Regions from separate parts of the Mycolicibacterium chitae genome, predicted to be linked through region 1. Evidence: predicted binding sites of a transcription regulator. Region 1 holds the regulator's gene; the other holds the start of a gene.
What was found. Region 1 encodes LexA, which represses DNA repair genes until DNA is damaged. Its sites were predicted from a motif close to CGAACANNTGTTCG; they were not measured.
Positions count from the first base shown of each region.

Region 1 (7,109 bases):
GAAGGTGCCTGCCGAGAACCTCCTGGGCGAGGAGGGGCAGGGCTTCATCTACCTAATGCAGAACCTGCCTCAGGAACGCATCACGATCGCCATCTCGGCCGCCGCGGCCATGGAGGCGGTCCTCGAGGAGACCATCGAATACACCAAGGAACGCAAGGCCTTCGGCAAGCCGATCGGCAGCTTCCAGAACAGCCGGTTCCTGCTGGCCGAGCTGGCCACCGAGGCCACCGCGGTCCGCATCATGATCGACGAGTTCCTCAAGATGCACATCGACTCGCACCTCTCGGCCGAGCAGGCCGCCATGGCCAAGTGGTACGCCACCGAGGCGCAGGTGAAGCTCATCGACCGGTGCCTGCAGCTGCATGGCGGCTACGGCTACATGCGTGAGTACAGCGTGGCGCGCGCCTATCTGGACGCCCGCGTGCAGACCATCTTCGGCGGCACCACCGAGATCATGAAGGAAATCATCGGGCGCAAGCTCGGAGTCTGATAGCGGCCATTAGCCGCACGGGTGTTGAATCACCGTCGGATATCAATAACGCGCAGACCGGTCGCGGCTGCACGTTATTCACGACAGCAGTGGGTATTGTCTGCAAAATGACCTCAATATGGCTTCACGCTGCGCCGATACGGGGAGCGGTCGCGGCGGGGTCGCTTTGCGGAAGTGCAGCGGTCGGAAAGCGTGGGTGGGTTTGATGACACGGCAGCGAATGGCATTCGGCTTTATCGGCCGAGCGGTAATGGGATTGGCGTTGGCGGCGGCCACCGCGGTGCTGTACGCACCCGCGGCCACCGCCTCGCCCGAGAGCGACGCCGCGGCGGCCATCGATGCGGCGTGGAACGCCGCCGGTGGGGACGCATCACAGTTGGGTCCGCGCGACGGTGGGGTCTATCCGGCGGGGGCGGGCTTCGGTCAGAATTTCGCCGGCGGCGCGATCTTCTTTTCGCCGGCGACCGGCGCGCGGACCATGCACGGCGCCATTCTCGAGAAATACCGCGCCCTCGGTGGCCCCGCGGAAAGCGATCTCGGCTTTCCGAAGATCGATGAGGGCCCGGGCCGGGTGAGCCCCGAGAGTCGCAACTCGACCTTCAATGCCGGCGACAATCCGGTGATCTTCTGGACCCCGGAGACCGGGGCCTGGGTGGTGCGCGGCGCCATCAACGCGGCCTGGGATCAGGTCGGCGGGTCGTCCGGGATCCTCGGCGTGCCCATCGAGGACGAGAGCTACGACGGTGATGTCGTCACGCAGCGCTTCACCGGCGGTCTGCTGTCGTTCGACACGCGGACGCGGACCTTCACCACCGAACCGCCGGAACTCGCCGGTCAGCTGGCGGACCTGAACATCCCGTCGGACCCGGCCTCGGCGATCGCCGCGGCCTGGCGCGCCAATGGGGGAGCGGACGGACCGCTGGGCGCCCGCGCCGGTGGCCCGTACCCGATCGGTGCGGGCGGCACCGCCCAGGACTTCGCCGGCGGCAAGGTGTTCTACACGCCGGAGACCGGGGCCTTCGCCGTCACCGGGGACATCCTGGCCAAGTACGAGTCGGCCGGCGGACCGGCCGGCGACTTCGGTTTCCCCGTCGCCAGCGAGGCCGACGGCGGCGTGCCCGACAGCCGGGTGCAGGCGTTCTCCGCGCCCGACAATCCGGTGATCTTCTGGACCCCGGACCACGGCGCGGTCATCGTGGGCGGCGCGATGAAGGCCGCCTGGGATGAGCTCGGCGGCGCCACCGGCGAGTTGGGCGTGCCGACCGGCGACCAGAACACCGAGGGCACCACCGTCACCCAGCAGTTCAGCGGCGGTGAGCTCGCCTGGAACAGCGCCGACAACACGTTCAGCAGCGACCCGGCCAACCTCGCCGAATCGCTGGCCGGACTCGAGGTGCCCAACGCGCCGGTGCCCAGCACCCCGCCCGCGGCGCCGGAGCCCGCCGACGAGGGCGGCGTCACCTGGCAGAACTGGTGGCTGTGGTGGATCATCCCGCTGGCCCTGCTGCTGCTGGGCTCGCTGTACGCCTGGATGGCGATGAGCAAGCGCCGCTCGGACCGGTCGGAGCCCGACTTCGACGAGGACGCCGACGACGCCCGGTATGACACCCGCTACGGCGAGGACGCCCGCTACGGGGAGGATCCGCACGACGGGCACGAGGGTCACGAGGACTTCCGCGGGGAGTCCAGCCGCTGGTCGTCGCGCTCGGACTTCGCCGAGACCGACGACGACGGTTACGACGACGGCGGCTACGACGAGGGTGGGAACTACGGCAAGGGCGGCTACCTCGCGCCGCCGGTGTGGTCGGAGCGCGAGGCCGAACCGGCCACGACCCGCTTCGACGAACTCGGCGACGACGGGCTGTTCACCCACCACGGCGGGGTGCAGGACTCCGGGCTGGCCCACCTCGACGACGACTTCGAGGAGCCGATCGCCGACGAGGATCCCGACGCGGTGGACACCGCCCCGACGCGGGTCGTCGGTGCGACCGACGACCAGCCCGAGCCTTCCGGTGGGCGCCATTCGGCCTTCGGTGACGAGTCGCGCCGTTCCTGGGATGCGCCCGAGGACGACGACTACCTGCCGGGCCCGGGTTCGCTGTTCGCGCCGGTCTACGGCGCCGCGCCGCCGCCGGCCCCCGAGTACACCGACGACGTTCGGTTCGGTGCCCACGCAGAGGCCCCGGCACCGCCGGAGCCCGCCGAGCAGGATCGCGATGCGGGGCCGCCGCCGGACGCCGGCGCACCGCCGGCCATCCATCTACCGCTGGACGATCCGCACCGGGCCCCGGACGGCTACCCGATCAAGGGCAGCATGCGCACCGGCCGGTATCACGTCCCGGGCACACCCGGTTACGACGAGACCGTCGCCGAAATCTGGTTCGCCAGCCCGGAATTGGCCGAGGCGAACGGCTTCAGCCGGGCCGACTAGGGCCGTCGATCAGATCTAGGGCCGTCGATCAGATCTTGCGGATGACGGTGACGACCTTGCCGAGCACGGCGGCGTCGTTGCCGGGGATCGGGTCGAACGCCGGATTGTGCGGCATCAGCCACACCTGACCGGCGTTGCGCTTGAAGGTCTTCACGGTGGCCTCGCCGTCGATCATGGCCGCGACGATGTCGCCGTTGTCGGCCACGCTCTGCTGCCGGACCACCACCCAGTCGCCGTCGCAGATCGCGGCGTCCACCATGGATTCGCCGACCACCTTGAGCAGGAACAGCGAGCCCTCGCCGACGAGTTCGCGCGGCAGGGGGAACACATCTTCGACGGCCTCCTCGGCCAGGATGGGCCCGCCGGCGGCGATCCGGCCGAGCACCGGCACGAAGGTGGGCTCCGGCAGGGCGTCCGAACCGGCCACGTCGGTCACCACCGCGGGCTGGGCGTCGTCCACCCCGCGCACGTCCACGGCGCGCGGACGGTTCGGGTCCCGGCGCAGGTAGCCCTTGCGCTCGAGCGTTCGAAGCTGGTGTGCCACTGAGGAAGTGGACGTCAACCCAACCGCGTCGCCGATCTCTCGGATGCTGGGCGGGTAGCCGCGGGTGGTCACCGAGGCGCGGATCACCTCGAGGATGGTGCGTTGCCGTTCGGTGAGCGAGGTGTCGCGCGCGCCATCGCGTTTGGCGCCGGAACCTGACTTGGCGTCTGCGGGGGTGCTGCCGGATTCGGTGTCAGCCATGGCAACGAATTTAGCCCTCCCGACCTGGATAATCAAACATGTGTTCGACGTGTGTCGGATCGCCGGGTCGAACTTCTTGTCGGAGGTCGGGTTTATCGTTCGGCTACGGTTCGATCACATGTTCGGTTTCGGGCTTTCCTTCGAACAGATGGTCGATTAGCTTTCGAACATAGGAGCGAACGGATGTACGGCTCGCATCGACCGGAAGGATCGGACATGACACACACCAGCGTTTACCCCCAGGCGTGGGAGACCGCATTCGCCGCCGCACCGGCGGAGTTCGACGCTGGGCAGCCGCGGGCCCCGCGCCGGGGCCGGGCGCTGCCCAGGGTGGTCGACGGCGGCCGTCCCGGACCGAGCCGCCCCGCCCCGATGGCGCCGCGGTATCGCGGCACCGGCGTCCGGATGTCGCGGGCCGTGCACACCCGGCGCCCGGCCAAACAGGTCCGGCCCGTCACGATCGTCGGCCTGGCGCTGTTGGCCGGCCTGATCACGATGTGGCTGGGCGCGGTGGCGCAGTTCGGCGAGGCGGTGCGCGACGCCTCGGCGCCGGTGCCGAATCAGCTCGCGGTGGTCCAGGTGAAGTCGGGGGAGACCCTGGCGCACCTGGCGGCCCGGGTCGCACCGGAGGCGCCGGTGAGCAGCGTGGTCGACCGGATCCGTGAACTCAACGAGCTGCAGTCACCGGTGATCGATGCGGGCCAGACCCTCATCGCCCCGGTCGGCTGAGTCCGATGACGGTCGTGGAACTCGGCTCGGTGACTCGCGCCAGATGGGCGCGGGTAGTCTCTGAGACGACCAGTTCATCTCAATGCCGGGGCGATGAAGGAGTGGACATGCACTGTCCTTTCTGCCGTCATCCCGATTCGCGCGTGGTGGACTCCCGCGAAACCGACGAGGGGCAAGCCATCCGCCGGCGCCGCTCGTGTCCGGAGTGTGGGAAGCGGTTCACCACGGTGGAGACCGCGGTGCTGGCCGTCGTCAAGCGCAGCGGCGTCACCGAACCGTTCAGCCGGGAAAAGGTGATCAGCGGCGTGCGTCGGGCCTGTCAGGGCCGTCAGGTCGACGACGATGCGCTCAACGTACTGGCCCAGCAGGTCGAGGACGCTGTACGCGCCTCCGGTCCGGAAGTGCCCAGCCACGAGGTCGGGCTGGCCATCCTGGGTCCGCTGCGCGAACTCGACGAGGTGGCCTATCTGCGGTTCGCCTCGGTGTACCGGTCGTTCAGCTCCGCCGAAGACTTCGAACGTGAGATCCAGGACCTGCGCCGCCACCGCGAGGGCCTGGCCGCGGGCTGATCGACGGCCCCCTCAGTCGAGGTGGCGCACCCCGTCGTCGACGACGGCGCCCGCGACGCGCACCCATCCGTCCGAACTCCACTGCGTCTCGATCCGCGAGCCCTTGCCCTGGATGATGACGAGATCCTGGCTCAGATAGTCGGTGATCCGCACCGCGGCCGAGCCGGTCGCCTCGTCCTCGGGCACTCCCATGTCGGGCGCGAACATCCGCGCGCGGATTTCTCCGGCGTTCTTGTCGGTCCACGTCCACAGGTAGTGGTCGACGTCGTCGGGAAAGTCGTCGGGATCGGCGGCCAGCACCTCCTCGACGGAGGCAAGGTCGTGGATCGCGAACTCGGGGGCCCACTCGGCCCGCGCGCTGATGGCCGTCAGCTGTTCGGCCCCGACGTCGTAGCTGATCTGGACGATACCCGCCGGAACCCGCAGCGTGTGGATCGGATGGCCCTGGGCCCGTAGCCACCAGGCCGCCCCCACCGTCGGGTGCCCGGCGAACGGCAACTCGGCGGCGGGCGTATAGATGTGGGCCGTCGTGCTGGCCTTGCTGGCGGCCGGCAGGTCGATGAATACGGTTTCGCTGTAACCCAATTGAGTGGCGAGGGGCTGGCGATCCTCGGGCGGCACGGTCGCCGCGTCCACCACGCCGAGCGGGTTACCGAATTCTCCCGCCGAGTCGGTGAACACCCGCAGCACTGTCACGTCGGTAGCCATGGCCCGACTCTACTGCCGACCTCCGGTGGCGTTCGGCCGCCGAGCTAATCGTCGTCGGCGAACGGGTCCTTCCCGCCGTCGTTGGACTGCTGTGCCAGAAAGCGTTCGAACTCGGCGCCCAGTTCGTCGCCGCTGGGCAGATCCTCGTCGCGGGCCAGCAGCGAACGGTTCTCCTGTGCGGCCATGAACGCGTCGTACTGCTGCTCCAGCGCGCTGACGACCTGGGCGACCTCCGCGCTGGCCTCGACCTGCTCGTCGATCTTGGCGCGCACCTCGGCGGCGGCCTGGGTCAGCGCCTGGGTCGGCAACTCGAGCGCGGCCGAGCGGGCGACCTCGTCCAGCAGCGCTTGGGCCGCGGCCGGGTATTCGGTCTGGGCCAGGTAGTGCGGCACGTGCACGGTGAAGCCCACGACCTCGTGACCGTGCTGGGCCATCCGGTACTCCAGCAGGCTCGAGACGCTGCTGGGTACCTGGACCTCACCGACCCACGGCGTGTGCTCGGTGATCAACTCGCGGTCGTTGGCGTGCGCGGTCAGCGAGATCGGACGGGTGTGCGGTACCGCCATCGGGATGGCGCCCAGCCCGATGGTGCGGCGGACGTCGAGGCGTTCGGCGAGCAGGCGCACCGCGCTGATGAAGCGCTCCCACTTGAGGTCCGGCTCCAGGCCCGCCAACAGCAGGAACGGCGTGCCGACGCTGTCGCGCAGCGCGAACAACGACAGCTCGGGGTCCTCGTAGTCGGTGAAGCGGTCGGTCTTGAACGTCATCAGCGGTCGCCGGGAGCGGTAATCGAGCAGCTCGTCGATCGCGAACGACGCCACCAGCTCGGTGTCGAGGGCCTCCTTGAGGTGCGCCGCGGCCAGCTTGACCGCGTGCCCCGCGTCGGAAAAGCCCTCCAGCGCGTGCAGCAGCACCGGCCCGCGGCCGTCGGCGTTGGACAGCTGCGGCGCGGGAAACTCCAACTCGTACATACCGGTCTGCTCGGGCTGATCGTGACCTGGTACGTGAGCCATATGTCTCGCCTCCTCGTTACGACTGGGCAACCCGTCGGCTACCGGCCGTACCTCTAAGTGTCCCTCAAAACGTCGCAGCAAACACATCGGGACTGCGACATACCGATCTCAACGCGCACCGGCGCGCTCGCAGTCCCGGTTTCGCCCAATGCGGAATCACTCACAGTTCGACTTTCCTCCACAACATGGCGGCCTACCGGGCGCACGAGAGCCGACGGCGACGGTGCCGGTTGCGACCGTTCGGGCATGACACCGAAGAACCCCGATTTCGTGCTCAATCGTCCGGCGGCGCTGATCGCCGCCGTGCCCGCGGTGCTGGGCTTCGCCCCGCAGAAATCCCTGGTCCTCGTCGGCGTGGACCGCGGCCAGATGGGCGCGGTCATGCGCGTGGATCTGACCGACTGCCTCGGCGGCGACCTGGACC
Region 1 covers NZ_LR134355.1:3,015,275-3,022,383, reverse strand. The annotation lists gene EL338_RS14295 (acyl-CoA dehydrogenase family protein) at 1-490, shown strand, start outside; gene EL338_RS14290 (LGFP repeat-containing protein) at 696-2,921, shown strand; gene lexA (transcriptional repressor LexA) at 2,950-3,666, opposite strand; gene EL338_RS14280 (LysM peptidoglycan-binding domain-containing protein) at 3,883-4,395, shown strand; gene nrdR (transcriptional regulator NrdR) at 4,503-4,964, shown strand; gene EL338_RS14270 (PhzF family protein) at 4,977-5,672, opposite strand; gene EL338_RS14265 (proteasome assembly chaperone family protein) at 5,717-6,685, opposite strand; gene EL338_RS14260 (DUF4192 domain-containing protein) at 6,932-7,109, shown strand, end outside.

Region 2 (7,109 bases), 1.7 Mb from region 1:
ACCCTGACGCAGGAGCAGTTGCCGCTGTTGGCGCCGTCACGTCTGGTCGCTGGATTGCTCAGCACTGCTACCGGCGAAGACGTGAACACCCCGCTGTCCGATGCCGTGGAACCGTTCCTGAAGGTGCTCACCAATATCGCCTATACGGACGTGGTTCGTAACGTCGACGCCGATGGCGTCATCACCTACGACCGCACGTACGACGAGATGCACGAGCACCTTCTGTTCGGCACACAAACGCTGACCCGGGCGGAGCGTGCACAACTCGCCGGCGATCTGATCGCAGTGCTGGGCGCTGGAATCGGCGCCGAACTAACCGACGTCGGCTGGCGGACCGTGGGACGGGTGCAAGAGCTACTCGCTGAACTGGACATCGAGGTGCCAGAGGAAGTCTCCACTGCTCTCGCGAAAGCGATACCCGTGCCGGGAAACGTGATTACCAAGGTCAGCAGTGAACTGGGCGCCGGGGTGTCTGACCTGTTGGGTGAAGTTGAGCAGCACCTGCCGGAGGAAGTGACGCTCAGCCAGAAGCAGCTCGAGGATCTACAACGGCCCGTCGGGCAGGCGATCAAGCCCGTCAAGGATGTCGTCGACGACGTCTCGGCGGGATTGGAGCAGGCCGCCGGCCAGTTCGCCGACGGACTCGCCACTGGTGATCAAGAGGTTGCCGGCGTTGTCGAGGAACTCAAGGTCGCCGCCGATGACGCGGCGGTGGACTCGAAGCCGGTGTCCAAGACGCGGGCGCAGCAGTCGATCGCGAAGGTGCGGGCGGATCTGAAGGAGGCTCGCGACGATGTGCGGGCTGATGTGAAGAAGGCGAGCGACAAGGCCAAGAAGGCGGTGAAGAAGGCCGGCGACGACATCAAGAAGTCGGTCAAGGACACCGCGGAGAAGGTCAAAAAGGCCGTGACCCCGAAGAAGCAGGAGAAGAAGGCCGACACGTCCGACTCCGACGACTGACCTCAACACACGAGAGAAGTGCCCCTGCTTCGGCAGGGGCACTTCTTGTCAGCCGATCAATCGCGTCTCGCCGCGTAGCGCAGCAGGACCGTGCCACCCGGGAAGGTGCGGTTCTCCAACAGCCGCAGTGAGATCCACGACGGCAACGACGGGAGGAACGGGGTGCCGCCGCCCACGGCGGTGGGCGCGACCACGAGCCGGTATTCGTCCACCAGCCCGGCCCGCACGATCGGTGCGGCCAGCGTCGCGCCGGCCACCTCCAGGTTGCCCTCGGTCTCGGCTTTCAACTTCGTCACCACCTCGACCGGATCGCCGCGTTCCAGGCGGGAGTTCCAGTCGACGGACTCCAGGGTGCGCGAGAACACCACCTTGGGCATGTCGAGCCAGACGCGGGCGTAGTCAACGATCATGGGGTCGGCGTCCGGGGCCTGGTCGGCCGTCGGCCAATACGCGGACATCAGTTCGTAGAGCCGCCGGCCGTAGAACGATAGGGCCGTCTCCCGTTCGAAGTCATTCCAGTACTGATGCAGTTCTTCGCTCGGCTCGGACCAGTCGATGTTGCCCTGTGCATCGGCGATGTAGCCGTCCACCGACACGTTGAAGCCATAGATGAGTTTGCCCATGCCGGTCAGACTGCACCGGAGAGCGAAACTCATCGCGACGCCACGCGAGAGGTGGTGCGCATCATCGACGCTGCGCAGCGTTGCATACTCATCAGGTGCAGACGTTCACCAAGCGCAATCTGGCCGCGCCGCCGGGATTCTTCGCCTGCGAAGCCGCTGGCCTGCACTGGCTTTCCGAGGCGCACGGTGCCCCCTGCGCCGAGGTGGTCGCCCAGGACGACACCAGCCTGACGCTGGTGCGGCTCGAGTCCGCACCGCCCACCGAGGACGCCGCGCGGGCTTTCGGGAAAGCCCTCGCCACGACGCACGACGCCGGCGCCCGGGCCTGGGGCGCGGCCCCGGACGGTTGGGATGGCCCGGGCTTCTTCGGTCCGCTACAACACCCGCTGCCGATGACCTTCAGACTGCACGACAGCTGGGGCCGCTTCTACGCCGACGAGCGCCTGACGCCGATGCTCGACCTGGCCCGGGCAGCGCTGCGCAGCGAGGCCATCGTCGACATCGAAGCGGTGATAGCGCGCTGCGGCGCAGGCGATTACGACGACGACGATGACCCGGCTCGGCTGCACGGCGACCTGTGGAACGGCAACGTCATCTGGACCACGAAGTCCGCGGTGCTGATCGACCCGGCCTGCTACGGCGGCCACCGCGAGACCGACCTCGCGATGCTGCACCTGTTCGGCTGTCCGCACCTCGACGCGGTCGTGGATGGCTATCAGCGCGAACATCCGCTGCGAGCGGGCTGGCGGGAACGGATCCGGATGCGTCAGCTCTACCCGCTCCTGGCACACGTGGCGATGTTCGGCAGCGGATACGCCCACCAGACCCACGACGCGGCTCGTAAAGCCTTGGTGCTCAGCTGAGTTCCGCGATCGAGAACAGCTCCACCCACTGGCCCGCCGACAGGTCTTTGGGTAGCGCGGACGCCCCGATCCTCTCGCGAGATAGCCACGCCCGAATGGACTTGTGAGCGCACACCTGGCTCAGGATCGCCGGCAGGCCGCGACCGCGCCCGGTGAAGACGGCATGGACAAACTGGCGGTACCGACGGCTGTGCTTGCGATCGAGCAACGGCGTGGTCCGTCGCGACATCACCAGCAGCCCGGCATCCACCGACGGTCTCGGCGTAAATGCCGACGACGGGACACGTTGGTGCACAGTGAATTCCATCCATGGCCACCACTGGGCGGTCATCATGGTCGCCCCGCCGATACCGGCTCGTCGGCGCGCGACCTCCCACTGCACCAGCAGCACCGCATCCGTCCACGCAGGGGCGTGCAGCATTTTACGGAGCATCGCGGTGGTCTGGTGAAAGGGCAGATTGCCCACCAGTACGTGCCGATGTGCGGGCAACGACCATTGGATGAAGTCGTCGTTGACCACGCACACATGGTTTTTCAGTCGCGATGCCAACCACCGCGCATGGCGGTCGTCGATCTCGACCACCGTGAGGGGGCGCCGCAGCTTCTGTAGTTCGAAGGTCAGTGCGCCGCGGCCGGGACCTATCTCGATCAACGGTCCGTGGGTCCGCCCGACGGCGTCGACGATGGTGCGGACGGTGGCGGTGTCGTTCAGGAAGTTCTGGCCGTGTTCGTGACGGCCGGCACGATAGGTGGGCATAGGTGCTCCGCGAAGATGGGATCTTCCGGGCAGGACGAAACCCGCCCGGCTGGCAGGCCGGAGCGGCGGAGCGTGAGAGGTCGGACCGCCGCTAGAAGCGACGGATCCGGATGACGGCGATCGCGGTAGTACCCATGGCGGCGAGGGTAGTGGGCTCAGCTGCGCCGCCGCATCCGATTTTTGTCGGTGGGTCGAACTACTGTTCGAGTATGGCCACCGCGACGTGCTCGGATCGGGACGGGATCATCGCCCTGCTCGACGAGTACGAGGCGGTCCAGGACAAGCTCGCGGCGGTCCAGCTCGACGCGCTGAACACGGCGGACATGCTGACGGTGCTGGCGCGGCGGGAGAATCTGGCCCGCAAGGCGCCGGTGTTGCAGCATCGGCTGATCAACCGGCTGGCCGCCGAGGCCACCGCCGAGGAACTCGGGGCCAAGCTGCCGCGGGCGTTGGCGATGCGGCTGCGGATCAGTCCCGCCGATGCCAAGCGTCGCGTGGAGGAGGCCGCCGACCTCGGACCGCGGATCGCGCTGACCGGCGAACCGCTGGAGCCCTTGATGCCGAACGTGGCCCGCGGTCAGGCCGAGGGTGCCATCGGGGCCGAACACATCGCGAAGATCCGCAAGTTCTTCACCCAATTGCCGGTGAGCGTGGATTTCGAGACGAAGCTCTCCGCCGAACGTGAGCTGGCCCGTCACGCGGCCAACCTGGACCCTGAGGCGTTCCGCAAGGTCGCCGATCGGCTGCAGGCGATCATCGACCAGGACGGCACCTACACCGACGCCGACCGGCGCCGCCGCCGCGGCGTCACCCTCGGTCGCCAAGGCGCCGACGGCATGTCCCCGATCTCCGGGCAGCTCACACCGGAGGCGCGCGCGGTGCTCGAAGCGATCTTCGCCAAGCTGTCCGCGCCCGGGATGTGCAACCTCGACGACGAAACCCCCTGTGTGGAAGGGGCTCCCAGCGACGCGCAGGTCAAGGGTGATCTGCGGACCCCGGCCCAGCGCAACCACGACGCCCTGCTGGCCTCCGGACGCATCACGCTGTCCACCGGGGATCTGGGACAACTCAACGGCCTGCCCGTCACGGTGGTCGTCAGCACCACGCTGAAGGACCTCGAATCCGCGGCGGGGCAGGCCGTCACCGCGGGCGGTTCGCTGCTACCCATGGCCGACGTGCTGCGGATGGCCTCGCACGCCCATCACTACCTGGCGATCTTCGACGGCAAGGGAATCCCGCTGCACCTCGGGCGCAGCCGCCGCACCGCGTCGCCGGGGCAGCGCATCGTCCTCTACAGCCGCGATCGCGGCTGTACCGCGCCCGGTTGTACCGCCCCGGCCTACCAATGCCAGGTCCACCACGCCGCGAGGGACTGGATCGACGGCGGCAACACCAACATCGAGGAGCTGACGTTGGCGTGCGGGTCGGATAACCGCAAGGTCAAACCCGGCGGGTTCCAAACCCGGATCCGGGCCGACGGCCGCTGCGAATGGATACCGCCGCCGCATCTGGATGACGGGTCGCCCCGGGTGAACGACTACCACCACCCGGAGAACCTGATGGCCCCGGACAGCGAGGCCGACCCCGATGGCTAGCGTGAAATCAGTTGAACGCCAGCCAACTCGGCAGCGCGCGCTCCTTGGAGTCGCACAACACCTGCATGGTGTCGCACGACCCCTTGGGCGCGCCCGCGCCCGCCCACATGCCGCCGGTGTCGCGGCGCAGCACGATGGCCGAGGACCCGCCGCCGTCGAGCAGGATCGCGGTGTCACTGCCCAACGCGCGGAACAGGTCCTGGATCTGGTCCGGGGTGTAGCTGCCGCCCTGGAAGACGTACATCTCGTCCTTCTCGCGGGAGTAGGCGATCGCGGTGCGCGCCGCCGACGGCCCACCGTCGTTGAGCTGTCCGGTGTCACCCGGGGCCAGCAGTCCGATGCCGGCGACCGCGACGAATCGGGTGCCCTTGTCCATCAGCCCCTGGATCACCGGGCCGGCGGCGTCGTAGTCGGTCGGCGACTTGGGCGAGATGACGAACGGCGCCCCGGCCACCGGCAGGATCATCGTGGTCAGGGCGGTCCAGTGTTCGTTGCCGCCGGACAGGCCCTGCTTGCCGGCGTAGGCGATGGTCCCGGTGACCGCGGCGTTGACCCGGCCGAGGCCGCGCGTGTTGTCGACGTAGGCGCCCAGCGGCGAACTGCAGCCGGTGGTCTTCCAGGAGCCGCCCTTCTGCCCGCGGACGTCGAAGAAGTTGGCGTTGACGGCGATGGTCGGCTGGCCGAGTTGCTGCCAGGCGGCGATCGGGGTGTAGATCTCCGCGGCCTGCCACAGCCCCTCGCCGGTGCGCGCGCCCGGGGTGCGTTCGCAGCGCGCCTGATAGCCCTGATGGGTGTCGACCAGCAGTCGCGGGGTCAGCCGCTGCGAGGCGGACTTGATGATCATCAGATGCCCGCCGTTGCTCATCTCGTACCAGTTGCCGCCGGCGTTGAGCATGGGGGCGGGGGCGCCGCCGCCGAAGTTGTACACCAGGTAGGAACCCCGGGTGTTGGCGATCGCGCTGGCCAGCAGTTCGCGGGCGTCGGCGGCATGCGCGACGGGCCCGGCCGCGAGCGCCACCGAGGCACACGTCAGGGCGGCTGCACAGGCTGCGGCGAGGCGCCGAATCACGGCGGCAGGGGTCTTCACGGTGGCCCCTTTCGGCAGTGCCCGCGGAATACGACAGGAATCACAATAATCACAGGCGCCACACTGTCAACTTTGATAACGAATCGGTTTCGATTCGGAGGCTGGCGAATCACGTTCTGCCCGTTCAGGTTTGCCAGGACTGATCGACAAGTTAGCGCAGCGTCGTAAATGGGGTAGTCCGCTACCTTCCGCTGAGCGGCCTCGCGGGCGGACAATTTTCGCTGTCACCATCTGTCGGTGACTTTTGATCTAGGGGGGGTCAAAATGACCAATATCGAGGCCGCGCGCGCGGGATACAAGGCATTCGCCGCCGGTGATGCGGAGGGGATGCAACGGGTCTGGGCCGACAACATCCACTGGTGGAGCTCCGAGGAGGTCCAACCCGGCGGGGAGTTCACCGGGGTCGGGGCCGTCATGCAGATGCTCGCCGAGATTCCGAAGCATTGGACCTCGATGACCGTGGAACCCACGGAGTTCATCGAGGCCGGCGACTACGTCATAGTGCGAGGTACCCAAACGCTCACCAACGACAAGGGTTCGGCGGAAGGGAAATTCGCCCACATCATGAAGTTCCAGGACGGTAAGTGCATTGACGCCGAGATGCATGCCGACACCGCGAAGGCACTCAAACTGCGGGGCTGAGCGCGGCTAGGACGGCGGCGCCAGCCGGTACACCGCGTCGGCGTAGTCGTCGCTGACATACAGCGCGCCATCGGGGCCGACGACAGAGGCAACGGGGCGGCCCCAGTGCGTGCCGTCGGGGTATTGGAAGCCGCCACCAGGTTCTGCTGGTCGCTCAGAACGCCGTCGCGCCAACCGAAGAACGCCACCTCCGGGGCGCGCGGCGGCGTGCGGTTCCTTGAGTCGTGCACGCCGATCAGTGCGCTGGGGGTCGCTGGGCATGAACTTCGTCGCACTGCCCCCGCCGTATGGCCACCCGCACCACTGTCCTGCTCTCATTCACACTGACCTCCCGAAAAGCATGTCCGCCGACCTCCTTGACTTGAGCTGTCACGGCGATCGAACGGACAAATGGCTGGGACCACCGACGCGGCGCGTCGGTGGTCCCATAAAGGGCAATCCAGGTGGTCCCATCACCCTGGCAAAAATCAGGTCACACTGGTCCCAGCCTCATGGCAGACGACAGATCGCCGTCGCCGACGGGTTGGGTATTTCCCCCGTCAAGCGGATCGGCGGCCTGGGCTTCGTAACCCCTGGTCAGCC
Region 2 covers NZ_LR134355.1:4,684,244-4,691,352, reverse strand. The annotation lists gene EL338_RS22460 (alpha/beta hydrolase family protein) at 1-960, shown strand, start outside; gene EL338_RS22455 (dihydrofolate reductase family protein) at 1,017-1,583, opposite strand; gene EL338_RS22450 (fructosamine kinase family protein) at 1,664-2,446, shown strand; gene erm (23S ribosomal RNA methyltransferase Erm) at 2,439-3,203, opposite strand; gene EL338_RS22440 (HNH endonuclease signature motif containing protein) at 3,413-4,798, shown strand; gene EL338_RS22435 (phosphodiester glycosidase family protein) at 4,806-5,903, opposite strand; gene EL338_RS22430 (nuclear transport factor 2 family protein) at 6,150-6,527, shown strand; partial or broken gene EL338_RS26680 (gluconolaconase) at 6,534-6,769, opposite strand; gene EL338_RS22420 (TetR/AcrR family transcriptional regulator) at 7,000-7,109, opposite strand, start outside.
Region 2: EL338_RS22440 (HNH endonuclease signature motif containing protein) is a predicted target of LexA. The motif match lies at 3,396-3,409, and genes of this name have one in related genera.